3 regions of the Psychrobium sp. 1_MG-2023 genome follow, and region 3 is predicted to be linked to each of the others. Evidence: predicted binding sites of a transcription regulator. Region 3 holds the regulator's gene; each other region holds the start of a gene.
The links. Region 3 encodes LexA, which represses DNA repair genes until DNA is damaged. Its sites were predicted from a motif close to TACTGTATNNNNATACAGTA; they were not measured.
Positions count from the first base shown of each region.

Region 1: a site for LexA is predicted at 4,217-4,236, ahead of ruvC (crossover junction endodeoxyribonuclease RuvC). Genes of this name have one in related genera too.
Region 2: a site for LexA is predicted at 3,868-3,887, ahead of Q8W26_RS05140 (DNA topoisomerase III). Genes of this name have one in related genera too.

Region 1 covers NZ_JAUYVJ010000004.1:168,041-178,503, forward strand. The annotation lists gene Q8W26_RS03660 (hypothetical protein) at 1-82, opposite strand, end outside; gene cmoB (tRNA 5-methoxyuridine(34)/uridine 5-oxyacetic acid(34) synthase CmoB) at 342-1,343, opposite strand; gene cmoA (carboxy-S-adenosyl-L-methionine synthase CmoA) at 1,379-2,113, opposite strand; gene aspS (aspartate--tRNA ligase) at 2,360-4,147, shown strand; gene ruvC (crossover junction endodeoxyribonuclease RuvC) at 4,283-4,837, shown strand; gene ruvA (Holliday junction branch migration protein RuvA) at 4,834-5,460, shown strand; gene ruvB (Holliday junction branch migration DNA helicase RuvB) at 5,469-6,485, shown strand; gene ybgC (tol-pal system-associated acyl-CoA thioesterase) at 7,120-7,521, shown strand; gene tolQ (protein TolQ) at 7,511-8,203, shown strand; gene tolR (protein TolR) at 8,206-8,637, shown strand; gene tolA (cell envelope integrity protein TolA) at 8,649-9,638, shown strand; gene tolB (Tol-Pal system beta propeller repeat protein TolB) at 9,638-10,463, shown strand, end outside.
Region 2 covers NZ_JAUYVJ010000007.1:4,568-15,030, forward strand. The annotation lists gene Q8W26_RS05130 (endonuclease/exonuclease/phosphatase family protein) at 1-153, opposite strand, end outside; gene Q8W26_RS05135 (TonB-dependent receptor) at 248-3,427, opposite strand; gene Q8W26_RS05140 (DNA topoisomerase III) at 3,901-5,820, shown strand; gene Q8W26_RS05145 (translocation/assembly module TamB domain-containing protein) at 5,839-9,630, opposite strand; gene Q8W26_RS05150 (autotransporter assembly complex family protein) at 9,627-10,463, opposite strand, start outside.
Region 3 covers NZ_JAUYVJ010000001.1:47,984-58,446, forward strand. The annotation lists gene Q8W26_RS00170 (uroporphyrinogen-III C-methyltransferase) at 1-336, shown strand, start outside; gene Q8W26_RS00175 (heme biosynthesis HemY N-terminal domain-containing protein) at 339-1,508, shown strand; gene Q8W26_RS00180 (GGDEF domain-containing protein) at 1,538-2,557, shown strand; gene Q8W26_RS00185 (MATE family efflux transporter) at 2,571-3,926, opposite strand; gene Q8W26_RS00190 (winged helix DNA-binding protein) at 4,028-4,543, shown strand; gene Q8W26_RS17860 (DUF1107 family protein) at 4,847-5,059, shown strand; gene Q8W26_RS00195 (SulA-like leucine-rich domain-containing protein) at 5,116-5,661, opposite strand; gene lexA (transcriptional repressor LexA) at 5,658-6,281, opposite strand; gene plsB (glycerol-3-phosphate 1-O-acyltransferase PlsB) at 6,559-8,979, shown strand; gene ubiA (4-hydroxybenzoate octaprenyltransferase) at 9,046-9,912, opposite strand; gene Q8W26_RS00215 (chorismate lyase) at 9,921-10,463, opposite strand, start outside.

The DNA.
Region 1 (10,463 bases), on a different contig from region 3:
TGACAAACGCAGCACTTGTGGCGAAAGCCGCTGGTGTGGCTAACAGACCTAACGCAAGTAGGGAGATTTTTAGGGGGGTCATAAACATCCTTTTATGAAGAAATTAACTTTAAAACGAAGTTTAATTCTCAAGGAAACTAACATGTACATTATTAATATACAATAAGTTATACCGGGAAGGGGGTGTTGTTAGAGTTAATAGGGTATGTTAGTGGATTACACTGTTGATTGTTTATATGTTGCGAAGTTGAGAGATTATTGTAGGTCAAATGGTAATACATTCACGTTGCGATGTAATTTATGCCAGCAAACAAGTCTTGCCGCTGGCATTTGCATCAATTCTAACTTTCTTGACTGGCGATCTCTGTATCAAACGGCTTATTAGCAATAATCACCGCGCGTTTTGGCGCTGGGTGACCCTCAATGGTCTTCGTTGGATCGTTAGGGTCTAAGAAATCACTCAGTGATTCAAAGTCCATCCACGGTGTTTTACGTTGCTCTTCAACGCTAGTATCACACACATCAACGGTGCGCACGTTTTCAAAGCCAAGTTTGGTTAACCATAGTTCTAATGCGGCAGTGCTTGGTAAAAACCACACATTGTTCATCTTGCCGTAACGACCTGCGGGAACCAATACTTGGTTTTCATCACCATCAATTACCAGAGTTTCTAACACCAGCTCGCCACCGGCGCGCAACTGATTTTTTAATTGCTCTAAGTGGTCAATCGGTGATTTACGGTGATAAAGCACGCCCATCGAAAAAACCGTATCAAAGGCTTTAAGGGCAGGAAGCTCTTGAATTCCTAATGGCAATAAGTGAGCACGTTGATCATTGTTAGCAAGGTGCCTGATAATCTCAAACTGGAATAAAAACAGCGTTGATGGGTCAATCCCGACAGCAAACTTAGCACCATCGCCGAGCATGCGCCATAAGTGATAACCACTGCCACAGCCAACATCGAGAATGGTACGGTTATGTAATGGAGAGATATGCTCGCGTAAACGCTCCCACTTCCAGTCACTACGCCACTCGGTATCAATATGGATGTCATGAACGTGAAACGGGCCTTTACGCCACGGCGTAAACATCCCAAGTAAAGATTCTAATTTTTTTAATTCACCCGGTGCTACTGATTGGGACGTATTAATAGTGACACTATCAGTAAAATCAATTTTATCCGCTTCAATGGTCGGCAGTTTTTCAATGCATTTTTGCCATTTAGGGAACTGACCGTGTTGACGCTCTTTTTGCCACGTGGCCAGTTGCGCCGGTAATACTTCTAGCCAATGGCTCAATTGATTTTTGGCGATGTGTTGATAAAAATTACTAAAATCGATCATGTTAAAAGGAAAATCCTGTAGTCATTGGCTGTGGGTTAGGCTTTGATGGCTATCATCGAGCTAAAGTTGAAACACTGGAACCATAATTCGCTGGTAGCAAACCCAGCATTGGCAAAGCGCTGGCGATGAATATCTAATGTATCTGTTAGCATGACATGCTCTAGGGCATTACGTTTTTGGCTGATTTCTAATTCACTGTAACCATTGGCACGTTTAAAGTCATGGTGTAAGTCTGTCAATAATTGCTGTGCGGTCTCATTTTCAAAACGTAGCTTCTCAGAGACCAGCAAAATGCCGCCGGGACGTAAGCCTTGATAAATGTTATTGATTAACGCTTGGCGATCTGCAGGGTCAATAAATTGTAGCGTGAAATTAAGCACCACGACGCTGGCGTTGCTGATGTCTAACTGTTGAATATCTCCACAAACAACATCAACGTCCGTATCACTTTTAAACGCGTTAACGTGCAGTTTACAGCGCTCAATCATCGCAGGGGAGTTATCAACGGCGATAATGCGACAATTAGTTTTATCAAGATGGCGGCGCATCTCTAATGTCGCGGCACCCAGACTACAGCCGAGATCGTATAACGACGAGTCATCTTGAGCGAAACGTTTAGTCAACATGCCAATCGCAGTAATGATATTACTATAGCCGGGCACCGAGCGTTTGATCATATCAGGAAAAACTTCAGCAACTTGCTGATCAAATTGAAAATCGCCCATGTTTTCTAACGGGGCGGCAAAGATATTATCGCGTGATTGGCTCATAACTAGGTAGAATTAGACAAAAGAGCTATTTTAACCCAGTGCGTAGCGAGTGTCTCTTAGTAATTATTATTGCACTTAAAAATGTTAATTGAATCATCTCGGTTGTGTATAAAAACATCGATTAAGTCATCGCGTATCAACAATTGGTAACATATCGCCTTAGGGTCTTACCTAATAGTCAATTTTTCATTATACTTATCGTCATTTCGACAATAGCCCTTAGGGCAACCATCAGGAAGTATATCAATGCGCAGTCATTATTGCGGTGAATTAAACGAGTCATTAATTGGTCAACAAGTAGAACTTGTTGGTTGGGTAAACAAGCGTCGCGACTTAGGTGGCGTTATCTTTTTAGATTTACGTGATCGTGAAGGGTTAATCCAAGTTGTTTATGATCCAGACCTAGAAGAGTCATTCGCTATCGCAAACAGTCTACGTAATGAGTTCTGTGTTAAAGTAACAGGCATCGTACGTGGTCGCCCTGAAGGCCAAGTAAATAAAGACATGCCTACTGGTGGCGTAGAAGTATTAGGTAAAGCGTTAGAAATTATTAATCGCGCAGAGCCACTGCCATTATCGTTAGATGATCACCAAACAAACTCTGAAGAACAACGTTTAAAGTACCGTTATTTAGATCTACGTCGCCCTGAAATGACTGAGCGTTTAGTATTCCGTTCTAAAGTGACTGGTTTTGTTCGTCGTTTCTTAGAAGATAACGGTTTTTTAGATATCGAAACACCTATCTTAACGAAAGCAACACCTGAAGGCGCGCGTGATTACTTAGTACCGAGTCGTACTCACAAAGGTAAATTCTTCGCATTGCCGCAATCACCACAGTTATTTAAACAACTGTTAATGATGTCTGGTATGGATCGTTACTATCAAATCGTTAAATGTTTCCGTGATGAAGATTTACGTGCTGACCGTCAACCTGAATTCACACAGATTGATATTGAAACGTCGTTCATGTCATCAGATCAAGTACGTGCTAAAACCGAAGAGTTAGTGGTTAATTTATTCAAAGAGCAACTAAACGTTGATTTAGGCACATTCCCAACGATGAGTTATGCTGATGCAATGCGTCGTTTTGGTTCTGATAAGCCAGATTTACGTAATCCGTTAGAGTTAGTTGATGTTGCTGATATCTTAAAAGAGGTCGAGTTCAAAGTATTCTCTGGCCCAGCTAACGACCCTAAAGGCCGTGTCTCAGTTATTTGTGTACCGGGCGGCGCATCATTAAGCCGTAAGAACATCGATGACTACGGTAAGTACGTTGGCATCTACGGTGCTAAAGGTTTAGCGTGGATGAAGGTTAACGACATCGATGCGGGTATGGAAGGTATTCAATCGCCAATCCTTAAGTTCTTAAACGAAGAAGTAGTGACTGAGTTATTAAAACGTACTGATGCTAAATCAGGCGATATTATCTTATTCGGCGCAGATAACTACACAGTAGTGACAGAAGCAATGGGCGCTTTACGTCTAAAATTAGGTGAAGACTTAAACCTAACGTCAGATGAGTGGAAGCCGCTTTGGGTTGTTGACTTCCCAATGTTTGAGGAAATTGATGGTCAATACCACGCCTTACATCACCCGTTTACGGCGCCTGTCGGCGTAACGGCACAAGAGTTAGAAGCAAACCCTGCTGCTGCATTATCAGATGCTTATGACATGGTTTTAAACGGTTGTGAATTAGGTGGTGGTTCGGTACGTATCCACAATGCACCGATGCAAGCCTCTGTATTCCGCATCTTAGGTATCTCTGATGAAGAAGCCCAAGAGAAGTTTGGTTTCTTACTAGAAGCATTACGTTACGGTACGCCACCACATGCTGGTTTAGCTTTCGGCTTAGACCGCTTAATTATGTTAATGACAGGCGCAAGCTCAATTCGTGACGTAATGGCTTTCCCGAAAACAACGACTGCTGCATGTCCACTGACTAATGCGCCGGGTGTAGCAAATACTGCCCAGTTAACTGACTTAAACATCGCTTCATTAGTAGCGGAGTCAGATAGCGAAACAGACGCAGAATAATTTTCTGTTATTCTAGAATTCAGTGATGAAAAAGCGAGCTTAGGCTCGCTTTTTTTATGCTTTCTATAATACTGTACTTGCAACCAGTGGTTTGATTGCTTACTCTATAGCAATAGATTGGCAAAGGTGTAGGCAATGACAATTATTTTAGGTATTGACCCTGGTTCCCGTGTCGCGGGTTATGGGGTGATCCGTAAAGAGGGTAATAAGTTAACCTACCTTGCTAGCGGCTGTATACGTGTTAAAGAAAAAGAGTTACCGCAGCGGCTCAAACAAGTTTTTGATGGCGTGACCCAGTTGATTGCGCAATACAAACCTGACGAGTTTGCCATTGAACAAGTGTTTATGTCACGTAATGCTGACTCTGCGTTAAAACTAGGCCAAGCTCGTGGCGTTGCGATTGTGGCTGCGTGTAATGCTAACCTCCCCGTGAGTGAGTACGCCGCGCGTTTAATTAAACAAGCGGTTGTTGGCACTGGAGCTGCAACTAAAGATCAAGTGGGTCATATGGTCACCCAAATGCTTAAGCTGCCTGCAAAGCCACAGGAAGATGCCGCCGATGCACTAGCAATTGCCATTTGTCATGCCCATGCCCATCAAGGGTTAATTTCAAAGTCTGGTAAAAGACGCAGTAGTTCGATGCGCACGTTACCGAGTCATTTAAAAAATCGATGTAAGGAAGTATTGTGATAGGACGATTAAACGGCATTGTTGCTGAAAAGCAAGCACCACTGTTGCTATTGGAAGTGAGTGGAATTGGTTATGAAGTACAAATGCCAATGACCAGTTTTTATCAAATGCCAGAGGTGGGTGAGCAAGTCATCATTCATACGCATTTCGTCGTTCGTGAAGACGCGCAATTACTCTATGGTTTTGCCAATAAAATTGAGCGCGAATTATTCCGTGAGATTATTAAGGCCAATGGGGTTGGTCCGAAGCTGGGCTTAGCGATTTTGTCGGGGCTATCTGCCAGTCAATTTGTGCAAATAGTCAGTAACAGTGATGCATCAGCATTAGTCAAGTTACCAGGTATTGGCCTTAAAACTGCTGAACGCTTGATCATTGAATTAAAAGACCGCCTTAAAAACTTCACTTTGCAACAGCAAGATAGTCTTGCAACTGATGCGCAACCACTAGATGGTGACTTAGGGTCTACCTTTATTGAGACTGTGGATGTGGAACAAGATGCTATTGATGCACTTCTTGCTTTAGGCTATAAACAAAATCAAGCGACTAAAATCGTTAAAAAAGTTAAACTGCCAGAAATGGATAGTGAAGCCTTAATTAAAGCAGCGCTTAAGGCAATGCTTTAGGATAAATAATGATAGAAGCAGATAGATTAATACAAGCCACTGAGATTAACCCGCAAGAACAGCAAGTTGATCGTGCGATGCGCCCGAAAATGCTTAGCGATTACACCGGGCAAGAAGAAGCAAAGTCTCAACTTAATATCTTTATCCAGGCAGCGAAACTACGTGATGAAGCTTTAGATCACATGTTAGTTTTCGGTCCGCCGGGATTAGGTAAAACCACCTTAGCACATATTGTTGCTAATGAGATGGATGTTAACGTTAAAACAACCTCGGGGCCGGTATTAGAAAAAGCAGGGGATTTAGCAGCACTGCTCACCAACCTGGAACATGGTGATATTTTATTTATCGATGAAATCCATCGGTTAAGCCCTGTGGTTGAAGAAATACTTTATCCAGCTATGGAAGACTATCAGCTTGATATTATGATTGGCGAGGGACCAGCTGCTCGTTCAATCAAGTTAGAGCTGCCACCTTTTACCTTAATCGGTGCGACAACTCGAGCCGGTTCATTAACCTCACCATTACGCGCTCGTTTTGGAATACCGCTTCGCTTAGAATTTTATAAAGTCGATGAGCTCAAAGACATAATCATTCGCAGTGCCGGGCAGCTTGAAGTTGGTATTGATCAAGCAGGGGCGTTTGAAATTGCTAAACGTTCACGTGGTACGCCTAGAATAGCCAATCGATTATTACGCCGCGTCCGTGATTTTGCTCAAGTGAAGTTTGATGGAGCAATAAACCAACAAATAGCAGCACAGGCGTTGCAGGTGCTTGATGTTGATAATGAGGGCTTTGATTTTATGGATAGGAAGTTATTATTAACGATTATCGAGAAGTTTTCAGGTGGCCCCGTCGGTTTAGATAACCTTGCCGCTGCGCTCGGTGAAGATAAAGATACCTTAGAAGATGTCATTGAACCCTATTTAATTCAACAAGGGTTTATTCAGCGTACCCACCGTGGTCGGATTGCCACACCTCAAACTTACTTACATTTTGGCCTCGTCGCGCCAAACCCTCAGTTATAGCGTTGCCCCTACTAAATAGGTGATGGAGATGACGGTTTGTGCATACATTCCGTATCTCCTAAATGTCTTCAGCGAGTATCTATACCCTGGCATGCAGAGACACTCATCGTATGAATGGCTAACGAGATAATAGCATTGTGGGTTCAAAGAATTTTGGATAAAAAAAAGCCCACAAAAATGTGTGGGCTTGAAGTCAATTATAAAAAAATCGACAAAGGAAGTAACAAATAAATAACAACAGAGGTTTATCGATTAATCTATGCAAGACAACCAATAAGATAAACATCAACTTTCGAAGTACAGACCTCGTTAAGTGGTGACAATAATAGGGAAGTTCTTTATTAGAAACAAACTAGAAAAATTTATTTTCGGATTAGTTTTTCTAATGCTGCTGGGGCGTGTGAATTTGATTTTATACACGATATCACAATGATTAAGTGTTTATTCAGGTTGAGTGAATAAAAATGCTGTTATAAGTAATGTTTGCTTTGATGAAAAAAGTACCGCGCTCTCGTTATTGCCCACATTTTAAGTTATTGACTTGAAAATAGTTATCCTAAGCATTGACGGCTATTGCCCTTAGAAGCCAGATATAGTACCTTTTGCCAGATTTTCTTTAATAATTGAGACTTTTATGAGCTTTGAATTCCCTGTTCGTGTTTATTATGAAGATACTGATGCTGGTGGTGTGGTTTATCATTCGAATTACTTAAACTTTTTTGAACGGGCGCGTACAGAGTTCTTAAGAGATTTAGGCTTCGAGCAAGATACGCTACTAGCTCAAGGAATAGCATTTGTTGTTAGGCGTTGTGAAATCGATTATTTAATGGCTGCCAAGTTTAACGATGCACTTACAGTGACCGTTGGCATCAAGCAGTTAAAAAATACCAGCATTGAGTTTGAACAAAAAATTGTTTCCTCGTCGGGGAACCTGCACAGTGTTGCTACAGTCATAGTTGTTTGTGTTGACATGAAGAAAATGAAACCGACCCGTATCCCAGCAAATATTATTGAGGAATTAAAGAGTGACAGCTGAACTATCGTTTATTGATTTATTATTAGAAGCCAGTGTATTAGTGCAATTAGTTATGTTAGCGCTTTTACTAGCCTCTATTTTTTCTTGGGCTGTTATTTTTCAGCGCCGCACAGTATTAAATCAAGCAACAAGCAGTTTACGTAAGTTTGAAGACCGCTTCTGGAGTGGAACTGACCTTGCGGGAATTTATAAAGAATTGAGTGCTCGAGGGAATAAAAACTTAGGCCCTGAGTTAATGTTCTGTGCAGGTTTCAAAGAATTTGCCAAACTACGTCAATCAGCATCATCAACGCCTGACGCTATTGTGACTGGTTCACATCGCGCGATGAGAGTTGTACTATCTCGTGAAATAGATCGCTTAGAGCAAAACTTACCCTTTCTAGCAACCGTTGGTTCGATTTCACCGTATGTCGGCTTGTTTGGGACTGTTTGGGGTATCATGAACTCATTTATCGCGTTAGGTGCCGTTCAGCAAGCGACTTTGCAAATGGTTGCACCTGGGATAGCGGAAGCCCTGATTGCAACAGCTATGGGTTTGTTTGCGGCGATTCCTGCTGTTATTGCCTATAACAAATTTTCTAATAGTGTTGATAAGCTTGAAAATAGCTACGCGAATTTTATGGAAGAGTTTGCTTCAATATTGCAACGTGAAGCCTACGCTAATCAAAACAAAGCTGGTTAATGATGATGCAATATCAACGTAAACGTCGACGCTTAAATTCTGACATCAATGTTGTTCCTTACATTGATGTCATGTTAGTACTACTGATTATCTTTATGGCAACAGCCCCATTAATCGTTCAAGGGGTCAAAGTAGATTTACCCCAGGCACAGGCTAAAACACTGACCGAAGATAGTAAGCCACCTTTAATTGCATCAGTTAAAAGTGACGGCAGTTATTACCTGACGGTGGGTGATTCTCCCGAGCAATCACTTACTCAACAAGAGCTAGCAAGCTTGGTGGCGGCTCATTTACAGCTTGAGCCGGATAGTCCAGTGATGGTTAAAGGCGACCGTGCCGTATCTTACGATCATATTTTACAATTGATGGTGACATTGCAAGCAGCAGGTGCTCCATCAGTTGGTTTAATGACGGACCCTGTTGAAGGGCAATAAAAGGGTGAATTGTGAGGCCTAATTTTCAAATGGCACTGGGGTGCTCAGTGCTATTACATCTTGGTGTAGTGGTAGTATTATTTGCAGGTAGTTTTATCTCGCCGAAAAAGCCTGAACAAAAACCTCTATCAATGACTATGTCTGCGTTGCCAAAAGATAAGCCGATCATCAAAGCCGCGATGGTTAATTCTGCTGATGTTGAACGGCAAATTGATAAACTTAAACAACAAAAAATTGATGCAAAGCGCGAACAACAGCGCCGTGCTGATAAATTGCGCAATGAGCGTCGCAAAATTCAAGAATTAGAGAAGCTACGAAAGAAGCGTCAACAAGAAAAGTTAGCAGCAGATAGGGCGGCAAAGCGTGCTAAAGAACAAGCAGCGAAAGAGGCCAAACTAGCGCAGCAAAAGATTGAGCAAGCTAAAGCAAAACAAAAGGATGAAGCAGAAAAAGCGCTAAAAGCGCAACAAGAACGCCAAAAGCAAGAAAAGGCAGCGGCAGAAGCAAAAGCGAAACGATTAGCTGATGAAAAAGCGGCGGCAGAAGCAAAAGCTAAACGTCTAGCCGATGAAAAAGCGGCAAAGGAAAAAGCGGATAAAATTAGAAAAGAAAAATTGAGAAAAGCTAAGGAAGCTAAAGAACGTGCTGCCCAAGAGGCATTAATGGCCGAGCAGATGGCAGAAGAGCAAGCCGAGGTTAACCGCGCGCGTGATCGCAGAGTATTGTCTGAGGTTGAAAAGTATACCGTACTTATTTCCTCGGCGATTCAACGCCATTGGAACGTTGACGAAAGTATGCGAGGTAAACAGTGTGTGCTCAATATTAAACTTGGGCGTAGTGGGATAGCGTATAGTGTTAAAGCCGTTTCGGGCGATAAGTTTGTTTGTAAATCAGCAGAAGACGCTGTTTATAAAGTGAATAATTTTCCTGTATCCAAAGACCCTGCGGTTTTTGCCCGTTTAAAAGAAATTAACTTAACAGTTCAACCAGAGTTTGACTAATGAAATCAATGTTAAAAAAAATAATCCTGACTGCTAGTTTAGCGACTGGGTCCGCGCATGCCGCACTCGATATTGTGATCACTGAGGGCATTGATAGTGCACGCCCTATTGGTGTGGTTCCTTTTAAGTGGCTAGGTCAGGGCATCAAGCCCGAAAAGGTTGCGAATGTTATTGCTGGTGATTTAAGTCGAAGTGGTCGTTTTAGCCCGCTAGATATGTTGACATTAGAGCAACAACCATCGACTTCAAGTGAGGTGGATTATCAGTATTGGGCGGATAATGGTGTCGATGCATTAGTTGTGGGAACTATTAAACCGCATAGTACTAATGGTTATGTCGTTGGTTTTGAACTAATCGACGTAGTACGTGCACAAATGAAAGAAACACTAGCGTCTCAAGGCACACCGATTGAACCCAATAATGATCACATACTAGACTCAAGAGAGACAGTGATCGATGTCGCTGCTTTTCGTCAATACGGGCATCGCATCAGTGATATCGTTTACGAGCAACTCACAGGTGAACGAGGCGCATTTAGAACTAAGATAGCTTATGTATTGGTTGATCGTGAAAGTGAGAATTTCAAGTATCGATTGATGATTGCTGATTATGACGGTTTTAATGAAATAGAAATCTTGCGTTCGCGTGAACCGTTAATGTCACCTAGCTGGTCTCCAGATGGAACCAAACTTGCTTATGTTTCGTTCGAAAATAAACGTCAAGAGATCTTCATTCAAGATATTTACACTCAAGAGCGCAAAAGGGTCAGTAATTTTTCTGGAATGAATAGTGCGCCTCAATGGTCTCCTGATGGCACTAAATTAG
Region 2 (10,463 bases), on a different contig from region 3:
ATCACGGCCAACATAGTTGCTCGCGTCCATGCTGACATTGAAACTGGCGACTTTGATTGCTGTAAAGCTGTTAGCTTGATTATTTGAGCTAGTGGTCATATTACACCCCGCTAACGTGATTAAAGAGAGCATTGATAAGATAACTTTTACCATGAAAAATCCTGTAAAAAGTAATAGGTATGAACATAAAAATGCCAGTCATAAGACTGGCATTTTAACGTGTTTAGTCGTTTTTAGCTAAGTTCGATTAGAACTTGTAGCTAACACCAACTTTGATACGCCATGTAGACTCTAGCGGTTCAAATGAGTGCGAGTCGTTTTTAACACCGTCAATCACGTATTTGCTTGTATCTGGGTCGATAGTCGCAGTGTATAAACGCGAAGTGCCAAAATCATTGACGTACGTTTTACCTTGTGAGCTATCGATTAGATTCAGTAGGTTATCAACAGTGAAGTATAATGAACCTTTATGACCTTCCATTAAACCTGGGATTTCTTGACGAACTGTTAAATCAAGTGTGTTAACCCAAGGTGTCGTAAACGTATTCTTAGGCGCATAACCACCAGCGTAACCCGAAAGGCCTGCTTCTTCGATGCGGGCTAATACTTCAGCTTCAGTAGTATTGCCAGTGTAGATAACATTCTCATCACCCGCAGTAGGGATATATGGAAGGTAGTTGCCACCAAACAGACCTGGGCTGATTAGATCCCATGGGCTATTCCATTTCTTCTCGTCAGGGGTGTTACGGTCAGTAGTGAAACGGTTGAAATTGGTTGTATAAGAGAATGGCTTACCAGAGCGACGCTCGAAGAATACATCGAAGTTTGTTGCATAACCGTCAAATAATTCAGTTTCATAACCAAGGATAAGCTTGAAGCTATGTTCGATTTCATAGTTTGCAGCACCAACATAAGCTTCATTACGGTTTAAGCCAACATTGTAACGATAGTTAGAACGAGCCGTTGAGCTAGAACCACCGTGTGCTTCAGTGATGTCTTGGTTAGTGTAAGAGGCAGAGAACTTAAAGCCGTTATCAAACGCTTTAGCTAACGAGGTAGATAAGATTAGTGATCTACCATCTTTATCAGAGTTGGTTAGCATTAAGTCATAACGTCTTTCATCACCTTCATAAAGGTTTAAACCGCCATCAGCTGTAGTACCTGTTTTATCAGATTCTAGTAATGAAGCATCAACCCACCATTGCTGATCGATCTTTTGTACGTAGATAGCTTCAGCAGAGAAAGAAAAATCTTCACCAACACCCGGAATATCAAGTAGGTAGTCAGCAGCTAATTGGTAGCGCCAATCGGAAGGAAGTTTAAAGTCAGGGTCTGTTAAGTTAACATCACCTTCAGCTACTGCGCCATTGAGTTTATCAATTCCTTCTTCATGAATACTAGTAATAATGTTGTTATTAGGAGTTGGTGATGTTTCAAAGTCTTCTTTTTCGAATACACCTACGTTAACACCATTATTTGAATAAGCATTTGAAATCCAAACATTTGGTGAGCCACCAGAGAAGCGACCCACACCACCACGGATAGTCAAGTCATCATTGACCATGTAGTTAAAACCAACGCGCGGTAGGAAGATATCAATACCGTCTAATGATTCAGTGTTGTCATAACCTGTACGCGCTTCTGAGTTCGCATTGTAAAGAGGTTTGTCATCAGAACCTAACACTTCGTAACGGAGACCGAAATCAAGGGTTAGATCGTCGTTGTATGCCCAAGTATCGTGGATATATAAGGCTAAAGATTCACGGTTAAAGTCAGCAGCAGCGTTATTAGCATCATTATTTGTACCATTTTGGTAGAAATATTCTTCAACATTACCTTCGCGGAATGCATCAATACCGTCAAAAACTATCACACCCTTAGATGAGTGGACAAATAGGTTGAAGATATCGATGTTTGTGTAATCAGTACCGAATTTAATGCTGTGATCACCTGTTAGGTAAGTTGCATCAAATTTGAACGTGAAAGTGTCATTTTCAAGGTAGTTAGCGTGGCGGTATTGATCAGGACCAAAAGCGATGTCACCACCACTCTTTAAGTTTTCAATCGTTACATCAGCCATGCCCATATCGAACGAGTCTTGTAAAGTCTTTACACTCTTTTGTGTGATGCTGATTTCTGTAGATAAATCATCAGACCAATCTGAGTACACTTTAACTGCGAAGTTATTTAACTCTTCTGATTTATTGTACCAATGTGAAGATAAACGTAATTCATTTTCTCTATCACTTGTATTACGGGTACGGTTCCCTTTGTTATATTGGTACGTGAAAGATGCGCGGTGCTCATCGTTGATGTTCCAATCGATTTTAGCAACTAACTTTTCATCTTCTTCAACGGGTGTTACTGCCCAATCACCTAAATCGTTTAAACCATATACGCTACTAGCGATTTCACGAATTTCAGCTAACTCTTCAAGAGTTGCATCTGTCTCGTTTGGCGTACCTGATCCTGCTGGTCCCCACTCTACACTTTTAGGGGCGTCGTACTTTTCATAAGACGTGAAAAAGAATAATGTGTCTTCAATTAATGGACCGCCAAGGCTAACACCGTAAGTTGTTTCATCAAATGGTTGAGGAACTTCAACGCGCTTTCCATTTTTAACTGTTTCAGGTGTGCCAGCCATGTCATCATTAAGTGTTTCGTAGAAGAAACCACCTTTAAACTCATTCGTACCTGACTTGAATACTGAGTTGATTAATGCGCCACTGAAACCAGATACACCCGCGTTAAATGGGGCAACATCAACTGTTACTTGATCTAGTGCGTCAAATGGGATTGGCGAACGCTGTGTTGGGTAACCACCACCGTTTAGACCAAAATCATCGTTTTGGCTGATGCCATCAACAGTGATAGAGTTAAATTTCGGGTTCATACCCGCAACACTCATTTCACGGTCAGAACCAGGTAAGATAGTAACAAGTGGATTAGCACGAACAACGTCTTTGATGTCACGTGTTAAGCTTGATGCACCAGCAATGGCGTCTTGACCGAAGTAACTTGAGCTACCCGGAGCTGTTTCAGCAATGACTGAACCCGTTACCGCGATACGCTCAACATCGTTCATTGAAAGTGCTGTTGTAAGTTTTCTTACTTCACCTAATTGAAGGTAAACATCAGTTAACGTTTGGTCTTGGTAAGTCTCTGAATCGATTTCGATTTTGTAAGGGCCACCAACTTTCAAACCTGATGCAGAATAATTACCTTCTGCATTAGTTTCAATTACACGCTTAGCACCTGTTGGTACGTGGATGATGGTGATTTTCGTGTTAGCAAGCGGTTGACCAGCTTGAGTAACAACTTTACCACGCACAGCTGATGATGTGTCAGCAGCAAATGCTGGGGTTGCAAGACTTAAAGCGACTGCAACGGCACTAGCTGCAGCAGTTTTTTTCAGTAAATTATTCATTATAGAATAGTTCCTTGGTGTTAAACGCTGTTAAAAAAATTAACAAAGTGAAGTTTTTCTAAGCGAGATTATAAATATTTCTCATAAAATATCGAACTTTTATGACAGTTGTATGTCACAGGTTTTGCATTTTTTTTATGCAACTTAAGAGAGTGAAAAGACGGGGATAAATGTAGTGGATATTTTATAATTATACTTATTACATGTGCTTAGATAATAACCTGTCAGTTGTGTCAGCTTTTTTGGTATGGCTTTAAGATAAAAAATCAAACACTTGATTAAAGATACTTATTATTAATAGTGTGAAGGCGGTCACGTTGTTAGTTTGGTGTATCTAAGCAAGCTCGCAAAAAATAGTGCTCTAGCTGTTTTTGTTTAGCACACTGTTAACGATGATTTAACAAAATGTTTTTTGTTATTTACTGACTCGACTGTTACACTACTGGTCTTTTATACAGTTAACTTATTGACCAATGATTCTTTATATTGCTGAGAAACCCAGTCTTGGGCGTGCTATCGCCAATGGCCTGTCGTCTAAACAGAAAAAAGGTGATGGCTTTATTACCTTAGACAATGGCGATGTCGTGAGCTGGTGTATTGGTCATTTGCTTGAGCAAGCAGAGCCAGATAAGTATGACGACCGCTATAAGAAATGGCAGTTTGCTGACCTACCAATCATCCCCGAACAGTGGAAACTGATACCAAAAGCTCAAACCAAAAAGCAATTAGCAGTGCTACGTAAGTTAGTAAAGCAAGCTAGTCACTTGGTTAACGCGGGCGATCCTGATCGTGAAGGGCAGTTATTGGTTGATGAAGTTATCAGTTACCTTGGGGTTAAAGGTGTTAAATTTGATAGTGTTCAACGTTTACTTATTAGTGACTTAAACATTGCTGCAGTAAAAAAGGCCTTGGTTAACTTGCAAAGTAATAAGACGTTTCGCCCGTTATCTGCTTCTGCGTTAGCTCGCTCTCGAGCAGATTGGCTTTATGGCATGAACATGACTCGTGCGTATACTTTGATTGGTCAGCAAGCGGGTTATCACGGTGTTTTGTCGGTGGGGCGAGTACAGACCCCTGTCCTTGGCCTAGTGGTACGGCGCGATCAAGAAATTAAACAGTTTACGCCAACACCTTATTATGATGTTGTGGCCACATTACAAACGACTCAGCAGGAGGAGTTTGAGGCGAAGTGGCAACCTAGTAAAGCCTGTGAAAAGTATCAGGATGATCAGGGCCGTGTAATATTTCGTAAGCTAGCTCAAACTGTGGTAGAACGGACACAAGGGCAGGCGGCAAAAGTGTTACAAATAACCGAACAAAGTAAACGTCAAAACGCACCGTTGCCTTTTAATTTATCTAGTTTACAAATAGACGCCGCTAAAAAATTTAACTTAAACGCTAAGCAAGTGCTGGATATTTGTCAGGCTTTGTATGAAAAGCATCAATTAATTACTTATCCACGTTCAGATTGCCGTCATTTACCGGTTGCACATTTCAAAGAAGCCACTCGCGTTTGTGAGTCTATAAAGCACAATTGTCCTGACTTATCACATGCTGTGGATAATGCAAATCTAACTAGGAAATCAAAAGCTTGGGATGATAAAAAGGTTTCTGCGCATCATGCTATTATCCCAACAGATAAAAAGTACGTAGCAGCTAACTTAAGTGGTACTGAAAACAAAGTTTATCAATTAATTGTTCTACATTATTTAGCTCAGTTTTATCCGCCTTTTAATTACCAACAACAACAAGTTGATGTTGATATTGCTGGCGGTTTATTCACTGCCAAAGCTAAGCAAGTGGTTGAACAAGGGTGGAAAGTATTATTTAAATCGGACGCTAATGAATCGTTTTTACCTAAGCTTAAAGAGGGCGAATCATTACATTGTTTGAAATCTTCGGTCTTGGATAAGGTGACTGAGCCACCAAAGCACTTTACCGATGCGACCTTACTGGCGGCAATGACAGGTATTGCACGATACGTACAAGATCCTGAAATTAAGAAAGTCTTAAAGGAAACAGATGGTTTAGGAACAGAGGCAACCCGTGCTTCTATCATCGAATTACTCTTTAAGCGGCATTTTTTGCATAAGCAGGGGAAGCAAATTTTAGCGACTGAGGCTGGAGTAGCGCTCATCACAGCTTTACCTGTCGAGTCTACAACGCCTGATATGACCGCGTTATGGGAGTCAAAACTCAATGCAATTGCTGGAAAAGAATTACAGTATCAAGCATTTATGCAGCCGCTTGAAGCTAGCTTAACACCGCTGGTGGCCTCGGCAGCGTTAACTTCCAAATCAGTCTTTCAAGGTTTAAAGTCTATGCCTAAGCCTGTTCGTAAGGGAAAACGTAAATTTACCAAGAAAAAGCCGACCAGAACTCGTTCTGGTTAATTGTAAAGCGCTATGAGTTTAGTCGAACGAGAACTGGTATAAGAAGTCGAGTGCTTGGCGAGTGTTATGAATGAATTCCACAAAAAATTGTGGTGCTAATTCATAGCGCAAACCTACTTCTGGTTCAGAATCAAAGACGCCAACACCGTAGCGGATCTGTAAGTCTGGTCCGATATAACCACTTACTTCAACTTTGGTCTGCTCACCACTGCCACTCGTATTTAAGCTCAAATTGCTAATGCCTAACTTATTACCAATATCACCGACAAGCTCTTGTGATTGCCCGATACCACTACTAAGCAGCATTGAAATTGCCATATCTTCGCCACTAATACCGTCTTTACTTTTAATCGCGCGGCCTCGAACTAAGTATGATAGGGCTTCTTGTTGCGCCATCACAGGCGTTGAAAATATAGTGAGTTTAGGTGTTTTTGCATCTCCATTAACATAAAGTCCAGCGATGACATCATCGTTAGTATCTTGTGGGTCCCGAATTGCTTCGATATTGATGATGGGGTTGGTTAAAACTCCGGTAAAGATGAGCTGACCTTGCTTAATCAGTAGGTTTTGCCCCATCGCTTTATACGTAGCGTCACTTAAAGCAAGATCGCCATGGCCATTAAGCGGTATATTCTTGTTTTGAATTAAATTCAGCTTTCCTGCTAGTGATGACTTTAAACCGAATGCATCGATACGTAATTTATCGTTGATTAATACATTTACATCCAAATCAACCGCAAGGGGTTTTTCTTTTTGTTTTGATTTGATAACTACATCATCCGATAAAGAAACCGCTGAGGCGGGTAATGATTTAATTTTAATGTTTCCTTGGTCAATATTAATATCACCACGCACTTTGGCCAGAGTAGTGCCTAGGTCAATATGAATATCAGGGCTAAATGTTACATTGATATCTTTTGATGGTGCTAGAGACAATGATTCACCTCGTAGCGATACTTGTGCTTCCAATGACTCGACCCAATTTGCAGTTCCTGAAAGTAACCCGTAGCCATCGCCTAATTCAAAATGACTACTAAAAGCACTTTCCTGACCTTGTAATTCAATTAAAGAGTTGAGCTTGTAGATATTACTAGGCAACTTACTGCTATTAATGGTGATATCTGTTAACGCTAAATTACCAAAGAGTTGCATGCTTTCAACTGAACCAGTAAAACCTGTATTGATATTGACTTCACCATCTAGAGCTTCAATGTGCGGAATAAGATAACGATAAGGTGCTAGCTGCAATCCGTCACCTTGAATGTGTCCGGTAAGCGTTGGAGCTTTAGAAAAAACGTCACTAATTAATGTGGTATAAAAGCGTCCTAAGGTGTCTGATTGCAAATCAACGATAATATTAGCGAGGTGTTGATTAACTAAAACCTGAGTGGTGAGTTGATTAAACTGATGTTTTATTGTGTTGTCTTGATATTGGGCGCTGAAGAGTGCATTACTGACATTAATGGTCGATGTAAGGTTAAACTGTGACTTATTTGTCAGGGTAAATTGTGCCGCTAATGATGCGTCGCCACTAAGAATGATATCTTTGGCAATATGTTTGTTAATCTGCGCTAAAGAAAAGTTATTAACACTGATGTTACCCTGGTTACTTTTAAAATTTTTCACATCAACAGATAAATCATTATCAAGACAAATGTTGGCTCCTTGCTCTCGCAGTTGTTGCCAACAATGTTGTGATAGATTAACAATATTGTTTAGCATGGAATAGCTAAGTGCGGTTGATTGGGTTAATTGCCATTGTGCAAAAGGAGTTCTTATCTTGGCCTGCTCAAGTTGGCCTTGCCATTGCTCAGCCATTGAACCTGTCAGTTGCAGGTTAGCCTCCCAAGGAGCTCCAATGCTTTTTAGGCTCAATTGGTGCTGCTCTAAGTCACCGTTGAGTTGTAGATCAGCTGATTGAATAGTGATGTCACCAAGGCGTAGTTTTTTGATTTTGCTAGTAATTGATAATGGGTAACGTGAATCAAGGGTGATTAAGCCCTCACTGTCGATACGCGCGATGGTAGTCTTACTTTCACTATCGGAAAAATCTTCGACAGTGAGTTGATGTTCTATCTTTGGGGCTCTTATCGCTCCAGTAATCGCTAACGTTCCTTTTGCTGAACCCTCAAGTTGAGGAAGGAGATCGGAAAAAGAATCGATAGTGACTTTACTGGCGATATTGAATTGCTGATCAATAGTGCCATCTAACATTAATTCAGATTTTCCAGCATTTAGTATTAACTGGTTAATATGCCATTGGCCATAGGGGGCTTTAACAGCACTACGGCCAAAGGCCTGCCCAGTGGCAACGAGAGGCTTATTTAACCAGTGCCCATTAAGCGCGAATCGGCTTATATCAACTGTCCAGTGAGGCTTATCTTCGGTTGTTTCTAAGAGTAATTTAGAGGATATCTCGCCATTAATTTTGCCTTGATGCTGTGGCCAGTACTTATGAGGAGAGATATTGTTTAGTGCTAATTCGCCGTTCCAACTTAATTTCTTCAGCCATTGTAACTGGCCTACCGCTGAGATTGTACCGTCTAGTGTCGTTATCTCGCCTAAGGTTAATGTTGCCTTTGATGGAGAGCCTTGACCCGCGATGAGCCATTTAACCTTGGGTAATTGTGGAAAATTAATACCGCCCTTAGCCTTGTAATCAAAGTTTGCTAGTACTCCCTGACTTGAAATGTGCCCGTCATCAATGATTAACATTTGCTCTAGATAAGGTACTTGAGCTGATTTCCAATCTATATCGAGAGTAAATGGTAAGGCTTTATTGAGCAAATTGACTTGAGCATTCAGTTTACTCGAAATAGCGCCTTCGCTGACCACGGCTAGTGTTAAGTCATCTAATTGGCCGCTACTTTGTAGTGATAAGGTTGATTTATTAATCACCAGACCAGCAAGTTCGACTTTCTGCTTTGATTGGATATCAATAGCTAATTCATGAGGGAGTAAAGGGCCCAGCGTTATCTTCGCGTTTAGTGCTAGCTTTGCTAATGAGTGATTGGCTTTAAAAGACTCTATATTGATTAACTTCTCGTTGACTGTGGCCTGTAATGATAATTGCGTTAGCTCATGTTCAATCGGGCTAGGTTGACGCTGTTGTTGCAAGCTTGCGTTAATTTTTTGAACAGATACTTGGTTGAGTGTTATATCTAATGGGATGGTAGGGATACTAAGTTGAGACAAAAAACCAAGGTCCACAAGTTGAGAAGGCTGAGTTGTTGTTAATGGTGGTTTAGGTGTACTAATTTTCGGGGGAACAGCGGGCTGTGCTTGAGTGAAATATACCGTATCAACGCTGAAGCTGTTGACCTCAACCCTAGAATTTTCAATTGATATAGCCGTAGCTAACTGGTTAACTTTCAGCGTGTGTTGAGGGGCCACTAATACAAAATGATCCAAGGAGAAGTGTTGTAACTCAATGGCAAATGGAAAAGTGATTCGTTCCAATGCTTTGGTGTGTTGAGGAGCGTCTTTTGACACTTCTGTCTGAGTTAGCGTGACACGCTTAGCTTTTAATTTCTCAACGCATAACGCTGAGTCCCATGCACAGCCCCAACGCCAGTCAATGGCTAATGATTCGATGAGTAGATGTTGACTCGGTTGCTTAAATTCAATAGTGTTAAAACGAGGAGAAAAAAATAAGCTCCCGTTAGCAAGCTCAATCGTTAAGCCTGATACGGCACTTTGGCCCACTTTGATTAATAGCTTGTTACCAAGATGGCTAAATAGTAAGACACCCACAATGACTATGAGGCTTAATGGGATAGCAAAAACTTTACGATAAAATAAACGGCTCATAAGTCTAACCCTATAGCAAAGCTAATTCTAAAAGGCTTGTCAAAAGGGTCATGATCATCTTCTGTTAAGCCAAAAGCAAAGTCTAATCGAATCGGACCCACGGGGGTTTGCCAGCGAATGCCTACGCCAACATCTGATTTTAATGACTCTGAGAAATCATCAGTAACGGTGCCGACATCATAAAATGCAGCCAGACGCCAACTTTCTGTGACTGGGTAACTATATTCAGCGCTGGCTAGCGCTTGGTATAACCCACCTTGCGCTTCAAGAACCACTTTGTCATCACCATTGGTTGTTTCGGCTAGGGGGGCTATAGATTTAAAGTCATAGGCACGCAAATTATCATCACCTCCTGCAAAAAAACGCATAGATTGAGGAACATCATGAATCGACGAAGCTTCAATTGCACCAATATCAAACTTAAATATGAATTGGTGAGTGCCATTAATGCGGCGGAGCCAATTAGAGCGAATGGATATCTTCGCTAAGTCAACAGAAGAGCCCCAAGCTTCGTTAGCAAACTCAACAGAGTATATTTGACGGTCGCCCCAACTAGGGTCTAATCCTCCTCGGCGGCGTGTCCGGGTGTAACTCACTCCGGGTAAAATTAAACTATCGTGTTGGTTAAGCGTCAGATCATTTTCTCGTTCTAGCTTGAGAAATAAAATACGTTGCCAGTCACCTTCTAGTGCTTTGTGGCGCTGCCATTGCAGAGAGAACTTCTCATAGGGATTTGTCAGTACATCCGAGCGTTGCCAGCCCAAAATATAGTTAGTGTAATTATAGTTTGGGTCGGCATAAGGCACTTTATAACTTGCGGTCAATGACTTTTC
Region 3 (10,463 bases):
GTTCGCCGTCGTACGGGTGGTGTTGAACCTTTATTATCGCCAAAGCAACAATGGTATTTAGAAGAGAATTTAAAGAGTAAATTAATCCAAGCCCAATTAGCTATTTATCGTCATCAACAAGATGCATTTGAACATGCAATTGAGTTGTCAACACGTTGGACTATGCAGTTCTTTGATCGCCAAGATAGCACCACTGAATTTATGTTGAGTGAGTTGGAAAAGCTGCATAAAGTATCAGTCAATATCAGCTACCCGCAACGATTAAAAAGCAGCACATTAATTACGGATGAGCTAATTACTCGTAATATTGGCCGTACTCGTACAGTGGAGCCTTAATCATGGTTAGATTATTAATTTTAGCGCTGATTATTTTTGCTGGCCTGTTTGTCGGCCCATTATTGATGGACCAAAAAGGTTATGTGCTTATTGCTGTCAATGATTGGACGATCGAGAGTAGTGTCGTTGTTATGGTGATGCTGATTCTGGTGTTTTATGCACTGTTACAGTTTGCGGAATGGGCTTTGGTAAATACATTAACGCTATGGGGGCGAACGCGCCATTGGTTTGGTTGGCGTCGTCACCGGATTGCCAGAGAGAAAACGTTTACCAGTGTGTTAGAACTTGCCAGTGGTCAGTATCTTGCTGCAGAAAAGAATAGTACTCGCCATGTTCGTTTCAGCGAGCAGCCTTTGCTTAACTATTTAACAGCGGCGAAAGCTGCGCAGCAGCTTGGAAAGCTTGAACAACGCGATCAATACTTGGCAGCAGCTGCTGACATCGACAGTGAAAATTTAGCATTAAATACAACTAGGTTACAGTTACAAATTGAGGAAGGTGGTTTCGACGCCGCTTATGACTGGTTACAAGATCAGCCGTCTCAAGTTCTCCAACAGCCTGAAATTATGCGTTTATCGTACAAGGTCTATGAACATTGTGAGAAATGGAATACCTTACTTGCAATGCTAGATAAGCTTAAAAAACTTCAGGTGATTGAAGCGGAAGTTGTAGAACAGCTACGTATAAAGTGCTACCAAGGTTTGTTAAAGCAAGCGTCGCAGCAGGGCTTAGAGGCTTTACAAGCCAGCTTTAAATCCGTACCGCGTAAATTAAGAAATGAGCAAGCCGTATTTGGTCGTTATGCTTTATTGATGGTTGATTTAGGTGATTACGAAAGTGTTGAAAAAGACTTATTTAAACGTTTAACTCAAGATACTTCAGAAGACTTGCTAAACGTTATCAATGCTGTTGATGGCGACCATGTTGAAGCGTGTAAAGACAAGTTGTTGAAATTAGCTCAACGTGAAAATAAAGATGCATTACTTGCAACTGCTACTGGTCAATTAATGGTAAAAGCTAAAGATTGGGAGCAAGCAGTATACTGGCTTGAGCATGCGGTTAAATTAACGCCGAGTGCAACCTTGTATAACCAATTAGCGGCTGCACAGCTTGAGTTAGGTAAAGAAACAGATGCTCTTGCTAGCTTTAAAGAAGCTGCATTTTTATATTAAGGAATGAATGATTTTAAATAGGGATCGAGATGTCAATTGACGATACTGTTGTTTTCGATGACTCAGTCGCAACATTAAAGAAAACTATACCATTGATGATGAAATATAATGTGCCGGTTATTCCGGTAAATTATGCGTTATGGTATACCTATGCGTCGAATCAGATCCCTAATTTAAATAAAGAACTTGATAGTGCTATTCAATTATACAAGACTTGTCCGTCTTACCGAGCTGAGCAGCTTTATAATAAGCATGTTAAAGGTGATCAGTCTTTAGAGTTACAAAAATCCATTGAGTCTATGGTTTCGACATTGAGTCATTATGTGTCAGCTCAACGCGAAGGTGCTAAAGAGTTTCAAGATGAAATGGATAAGTGCCATGATGACTTGACTGGTGTCGTTGCTAATAAACATGACTTTGAGCAAGTTGACCATTTTGTTGATGACTTGGTATCCAAGTCATTAGCCATGAAAGATAAGGCTAAGCATTACTCCAATTCTTTAGACTCAGCACAAGAAGAGATTCGAGTATTGAAGGCGAAATTAGCTAGCAGTCAGCAAGAGGCTTTATATGATGCGCTAACTGGCTTGTTAAATCGTCGGTCATTTGAGCAAGAGGTCGAAGCTTTACTGGCGATTCCAAATACTACGATGTGTTTAGTGATGGCAGATATTGATCACTTTAAACGATTTAATGACTTGCACGGCCATTTATTGGGAGACAAAGTGCTCAAAGTAGTCGGTAAAAAGTTAACCCATAATGGTGATAATGGAGCGATGGCTTTTCGATTTGGTGGAGAAGAGTTTGCCATTCTATTGCCCGGTGTCACACTAGCTCAAGCATATGACTATGCCGAAAAGATTCGTCATTCAATCGAAAAACTCGTGATCAAAACTAAGAAAACAGGTGAGTTGATTAGCTCTATCACCTGTTCGTTTGGCGTTGCAGAGTTTTCTGCTACTAGTGATATAAATGGCTTGATTGCATTAGCCGATGAACGTTTGTACAAGGCTAAAAAGCAGGGACGAAACCGGACTGTTAAAGCATGACATAATCCCTGAGTTAAGGAACTCTTACAAGTTGGTAGAAACGTCTTGTCATTAATATTGCTGACAAAGTAAGTCCTGTGATAATAGCTAACCAATATCCTCTCACACCCATACCAAAGTGTTCTGCGAAGATATAACCGACTGGAAACCCGATCACCCAGTAAGCGACAGTGCAGATCAGCATCGGAACTTTAGTATCCTTCATACCTCGTAGCGCTCCACTTGCATTTACTTGAATACCATCCGATAGTTGAAAAATTGCCGCAAGTATTAATAGCTGGACTGCCACTGTAATAACTTGAGTATCAGCAGTAAATATTTGCGCTAATTGTTGGTTAAACAAGACCATGGCTATGGCTGTTACACAGGAAATAATAACGCCAAAACCAATGCCCATATATCCGGTGTCTCTTGCTTGTATACGATCCTTTTTGCCGATGTGGTAACCAACGCGGGCAGTTACAGCAACAGATAACCCGAGAGAAATGGTATATGCCATTGAGGATATATTTAGCGCAATTTGATGACCAGCGATCTCTGGCACTGAATAGCGACCTATCATTAAACCCACAGCACCAAATAGAGCTACCTCCATGCCTAGCCCGATTCCCATCGGCAAGCCAATTTTAAAGACTTCGCTATAGGTTTTTAGCTTTGGCTTTATCCAGTGGGTAAATAAATGATAGCCATGGTAACGTTTAGCCAAAGCAGTGTAAGAGATTAGAGATAATGCCATTACACACCATACAACCACCGTTGCCCAGCCAACACCAACTGCTCCCATAGGTGCTAAGCCCCAGCCACCGTTGATAAACCAATAATTGCACACGACATTAAATGGTATGGCTGCAATTGAGCAATACATGATTGCTTTTGTGGCAAACATCCCTTCATTACAGAAACGCAGGGCAAAAAAACAATAGAGAGGGATCAATCCCCAGGCCAATGCTTCGAGATAGCCGCTGGTTAATGGAATTATTTTCTCTGTTATCCCAATTTGCCAAAGTAACGGCTCAAGCGATGTTAATAGTAGCGAGCTAGGAAGAGCCAGAAGCACAGCTAGTACAATGCCGCTCTGAAATGCTTGGCGCACACCTTTTTTATTTTCTTCACCATTAAATTGAGCGGTGATAGGGCTTAACGCTAAGAATATCCCAATAATGAAAACAATGATTGGATTAAAAATACTGACCCCAATAGCAATGGCTGCTAACGCATCTGCGCTATAGCGTCCTGCCATGATAGTATCTATGACACCCAGCGACATTTGTGCCACTTGAGCCAAAATAGCAGGAACGGCCAGTTTTAATAATGTCTTTGCTTCAATACGGTGTTTGGCTGTATTGATCTTGTTAATAATCTGTTTCACTAATTCTCTTACTTTGGTTAAAGGCAATATAAAAAATGTTGGGTATGAGATAAACTGCGCAGAGTTGTTCTGTTTTTTGGCTTTATATTTTAGGAAGCATTATGTCGCATAAGACTTCACCTGTCATTGTTTCATCATCACATTTGGTATCTTCGTCTTGCCCACAACTTAGTGAATTTGAGTATGGATTGACAATGATGAATAATGCATTTTTACGTTGGATGCAGCATTGTAGCCAAGCTGCTGGGGTTACTGAGTTAAGCTCGCTTGATATTCAGGTCGTTCACAATGTAGCTCACCGAGATCGTGCTAAAAAGCTCGCTGATATTTGCTTTTCATTAAACCTAGAAGATAGCCATAACGTTGCGTACTCGTTGAGAAAATTAGTCAAGTTAGCGATGATAACGTCAACTAAAAAAGGCAAGGAGACCTTTTATAAACCATCAGAGCAGGGTTGGCAGTTTTGTGAGCGTTATAAAGCGGTTCGGGAGCAGTGTTTGATTGACTCACTTAAAGATTTAAATCTGACGGAACAACAGTTAAGTGAAATGGCTAGTGCATTAAGAGTCCTTTCCGGTTTTTATGATCAATCTTCTCGAAGTGCTGCATCGTTGTAATACCAATACCGTTATTTAAGTGACCCCTTTGGTATCGCGAATAAGCGATAACGTGAATAAACGAATTAGAGTGCAGGTGCTACGTTCCAAACAGAACCTAAGTAATAACATCGATGCCGGGAAGGTATTTATTGGCGTATGTAGTTATTCTAGATAATAAGTAACGAAGCTATCATTTTAGCCCGATAAAGATGTACACGTTATTTATGAAGTTAATATAAGTTTAATACTTTGGTTTTTTGTGAACTTTTTAACTGAATTGTGTTCTTACTATTCCACTAAGGTTGAATTCATAGGGATAAGATGAAAGTTTTTGCAAAACAATCAATCAGACAAATTGTTAAACATATCAAGATATTCTTCCAAGGAACGATAGAGATCGATTCGCTTGGACGTTTCAAATTTTCACAAGGGCAGCTGTGTTTACCACAAAACGCAACCCGAACGCAGAGCTCTTTTGTTCAACAGGTGAACTCATCTATTAAGTCTAAACGGCCTGTTGCCCAGTGGGATTAGCTTGATACTAGTTACACAGTAATCGAACTTTAGGCTTTACTAAATCGTCGCAAAGCTTAGTGAAATGCACCACTTAACTTACTAAGATTAACATGCTGCGCTAATTGATTTTGACTATGACAATTCAATTGGCGTTGTGTTTGTTGCTGATTGATATTAAAAACGAACGCTAAGGCGCTAGTTCGTTTTGCAGCAAGCTGCAGACGTTTTAAGTCCCTAGCATTAACTGAGTCTGGCCAAGCAATAACTGCGCTGCTAGTTCCTGACATCAATGCTTGCTCCATTGCCCATAAAGTATCAACCTGATCTTTTGGGTGAACTAATAAAATCTTATCACTTGCGATTTGGTATTGCTCGCTTAATGCTTTGAGTTGTTGTTTCGGTGCACCAATCAATACAATCCAGCGACGCTGTTCGCTGAGCTTTTTAAGGGTTGGCCCAAGAATCTCTAACTGCTGGTCATCATTAGATTGACTAACGATCTCGTTAATCGTTTGTGATTGCCAACCACCCTGATTTAGCAAGTTATCTAAATGGTTAAAACCTGAACTGATTGCAAAGTTGTTCTCAGTTGTTTGTTGGTTTAAATATAATGATTTCATTGCCAAGCTCCATTTCTTATCACGCCAACTGCCAAACCTTCAATTTCTAATGATTGATATTCCAAATCGACGACGATGGTTGAAAACTCTGGGTTTTCAGGGTGTAGTAAAACTTTATTATCCTGTCGTTCAAAACGTTTAACCGTTACATCGTCTTCTACACGTGCGACCACAACTTGACCTTCGTTAACCGAGGTTGTTTTGTGTACGGCTAGCAAATCGCCATCAATAATCCCAATATCTCTCATGCTCATACCGTTAACACGTAGCAGATAATCTGCTTGTGGATGAAACATACTAGGGTCGACTTTGTAATGTGCTTCAACGTGCTCTTGAGCTAGAATCGGTTCTCCAGCAGCCACTTGGCCTATCAATGGTAAGCCTTGCTCTTCACTGTCATTGGCAGCTTCGGGAGGTAAACGAATGCCGCGTGATGTGCCAGGGATGATTTCAATAGCGCCTTTTTTGGCTAAGGCCTTAAGGTGTTCCTCAGCAGCATTTGCTGATTTAAACCCAAGCTTTTTAGCAATCTCAGCTCGTGTTGGCGGCATGCCTGTAATGGCTATATTGTCTTTGATAAGCTGTAAGATTTCAGCCTGACGGTTAGTTAACTTTTTCATATACTTGCCTTAGCACCAAATTAGAATAAATGAACTGGGTTTTCATACAGTATAGCTGTCAGTATATACAGTAAAAATTACTGTGCAAGTATTAATCAAAAAAACTTTACTTTAATAATTAAATTACGCCACGGTGTTCTAATCTTTAATAGATTGCTCTTATCGAGTATTAGTTAAAATGAACTTGCCACAAATAATAACTGGTAATACCTTTGGGCTTAGTATGAAATTTGATATATTACGCGTGTTTTCTGTTTAGTTATTGGTAAAAGTGTGTATGACAAACTCTCTATCACGTTGGGTGAATATTTTACGTTGGCCAGTTCGCTTCTTAGTTCGTAGCAAGCTCGTACCGAAAGATCCCTGCGCCGAGCTTAATATTGATCGTCACAAGCCCATTGTCTATGTGCTTAAAACGGAGTCATTAACAGACTTGGTGGCATTAGAGAGAATTTGTAAGTCATTAAAGCTACCTTTACCTACTCAGCCACTACAACTTGGTGAACGAAAGATCCCTCGTTATTTTTGTGTGCAGGGTCGGGTGCCTGTTTTTGGCAAAAATAATGATGCCAATAAATTTATTAATCGCTTTAGTGAACTGATAAATTTCCTACGTCAACCAGAACAGCAAGATGTTCAGATTGTACCTGTAGCCTTGTTTTGGGGGCGTAAGCCAGGGCGGGAAGACGATACTGTCAAAGCTGCCGTGATTGCTGATGAACAAGCTTCTTGGCTCAGAAAGATAATGATGGTGTTGTTTCTTGGCCGAGACAACTTTGTTCGCTTTAGTCAACCAATCTCGATGGTCGAGTTAATTGCTTCTCGTAGTAGTGATGAGCGTATTGCTCACAAGCTATCACGTCTTGCACGTTTTCATTTTCACCGGCAGGCCCAAACAATGCTAGGGCCAAAGCTGCTATATAGAAACTCACTTGATCAACGTTTGATGAAGTCGCCAGCGTTACAAGTTGCGATGCAAGAATATGCGCAGCAAAAAAATCTATCAGATGATCAAGTTAAAGCAGAAGTGTCTAAATTAGTTGACGAAATAGCCGCTAACTACTCTGAGCGCTTGCTTCGTATTGGCGATCGTGTTCTGACTTGGTTGTGGAATAAGCTCTATAAAGGCATCAATATCAGTAATGCGGAGCGTGTTCGTCAACTCGCTCAAGACGGAGAAGAAATAATCTTTGTGCCTTGTCATCGTAGTCACATGGATTACCTATTGCTAAGTTATGTTATTTACCGACAGGGTATGGTGCCACCACACATTGCTGCGGGAATTAATTTAAGCTTCTGGCCTGCGGGACCAATCTTCCGCCGCGGCGGTGCTTTTTTTATGCGTCGAACGTTTAAAGGCAATAAATTATACGCTGCAGTGTTTAGGGAGTACTTGCACCAACTTTTTAATAATGGCTATTCGGTAAAGTATTTCACTGAAGGGGGTCGCTCTCGTACAGGTCGTTTACTGTCTCCTAAGACAGGCATGATTGCGATGACGGTACAAGGTGCATTGCGCGGCATCGAACGCCCAATTACTTTGGTACCCGTTTATTTAGGTTATGACCATGTCATGGAAGTGGGTACTTACCATAGTGAATTGAAAGGAAAGTCGAAAGAGAAAGAGTCAGTGGGGCAAGTGGTAAAAACATTGCGTAAACTGAAAAACTTCGGCCGTGGTTATGTGAATTTTGGTCAGCCTATTTCGCTCAATAAACACCTCGATAATGAAGTACCTCAATGGCATGAGTCTATTAATCCAATGGAGCAACAAAAGCCGTCATGGTTAACTCCAACGGTTAATAGTCTGGCTAATAAAGTGATGGTTAATATCAATAATGCTGCGGCAGTTACGGCTATTACTCTCTCGGCTCTAGTGGTATTAGGTGTTGAACGTCGTGTTATTGCTAAGTCGACATTAGAAGCCCAGCTAGACCTTTACCTCAAACTTTTACGTCAAGCGCGTTACTCTGCTGACATTACTATTCCTGAGTTAAGTGGTAAAGAGCTACTGGCTCATGCGATAGAGTTAAAGAAGTTTACCGTCAGTGAGGATGATTTAGGGCAAGTGATTAGCCTTGATATTTCTAGTGCAGTGACCATGACTTATTATCGTAATAATATCTTGCACCTGTTTGCATTGCCGTCATTAATCGCGGCCTCGTTTGTTTATCACGGGGTTAAAACAAGAGAGCAACTTGATAATGTGATTGAGCAATTATATCCATTATTGAAGAATGAATTATTTATCGGTCTTTCTCAGCAAGAATTAGCGACTTATGTTGATGATATCTTACTATCATTAACGGCATTAGAATTGATCAGCGATAGTGATGGGCAATACACCATTATGACAGCTCATAAGCCGCAATTAATGATCCTTGCTCAACATATACAAGAAACATTAGAACGTTATGCGATTGTATTGAAAATTATGCAGAAGAAGCCTCATATTGAGCGTAGTGCTCTGAATAATGACAGTCACGCCTTAGCGAAACGTTTATCGAATATTCATGGTATAAACGCCCCTGAGTTCTTTGATAAGCAGGTGCTTTCAAGTTTCATTTCGGAATTAAAGGAGCAAGGCTATATTGACCATGATGATAGCCACTTACCGAAAGTGGACCAGTTGGTGGAAACAGTTAGTGGGTTATTATTACCAAATGTATTGGCAACAATTAAAGTGAGCCTGAATTAACCGAGTTAATACGGCTTACTTAACACCTTGACGTGGAGGATGCCGTACTATTCTTACTACTATTTATTATGCCAATAATAAATAGTGAGCAATGATACCGATAAATAAAACAGTGCCAATCCGATTGTTTTGAATGAAAGCTTGAAAGCATTTATCGCGCTCACGTGTTTTAGCTTGTTGGTATTGATGAATGAATAAACCAATACAAAGTGTCATAGCGAGATAAAACGGCCAGGTTAATGCCGCTAAACTCGCTACTTTCAACAGGCAAAGTACCGTAATTAACTGCAATAAAGCAATCGCCACTAAATCGTAACGGCCAAATAGTATGGCCGTTGATTTAACACCAATCTTAATGTCATCTTCACGGTCAACCATTGCGTAATAGGTATCATAAGCCACAGTCCATGCTAAATTAGCGGCAAATAACCACCAACAAATTGTTGGGAGGTCGTTACTTTGGGCAGCAAAAGCCATCGGAATAGACCAGCCAAATGCGGCCCCTAATACTACTTGTGGTAAGTGAGTGTAGCGTTTCATAAACGGATATGTCGCCGCCAACGCAACGGCAACGAATGATAGGCCGATGGTTAATGAGTTCATGGTTAATACTAACAAGAAGGCGATGGTAAGTAATATGAAAAATAGTTGCAGCGCTTGCTTACTTGTAACAACTCCTGTGGCCAAAGGGCGCTGAGATGTGCGCTCGACATGACCATCAACTTTACGATCGGCATAATCATTAATCACGCAACCTGCTGAACGCATTAAGAAGACGCCTAAGGTAAATACAATTAAAACGGGCCAATCAGGCATACCATCAGCGGCTAACCAGAGGGCCCAATACGTCGGCCATAATAATAGCAGTGTGCCTATCGGTTTCTCTATCCGCATTAATTGACTAAAACCATTGAGCTCTGATTGAGTAAACATAATCGACCTTATTTATATGCTGTCGCGGCAGGTAAAAAATACTCTGCAACCATTAACGGGTGAGTCGCGAGTTTAAAGATTGAGCGCCTTGCCCACAACCGTTTTTGGGTTGGTTGCCCTAGTTGCTGGCTTAATGTGTGTAATGCTGAGTCAGGGTTAAAATAGGTGGCTTCAATATCACTGCGCGTCATTTCGGGTGATTGGAATAGCACTGCGCCTAATGATGTGGCACCTAATTTTGCAAGTTGATGGTCAGCGTAAGCTAACGTTTCTTCAGGAATTAATGTTCTAGCATACACTTGAGGAACACCGTCACATATTAAAATAACTTCACGGCTATGCATGTTAGTATCAGTAGCAAAAAATGATTGTTCGTGCGGGGCTAGTTTGGCGATTCCTTCTCGCAAGACTTGTACCTGAAATCGCGTTGTATCTTCGCTTAATCTTGCGGTTAACGAAGACTTATCGAATAGCCATTCATGTAATTTCGGGTTTAAATGAGCTGTTTGCGCCATTGAGGCGGTATACCATGTGTTATTACACCCACTAGG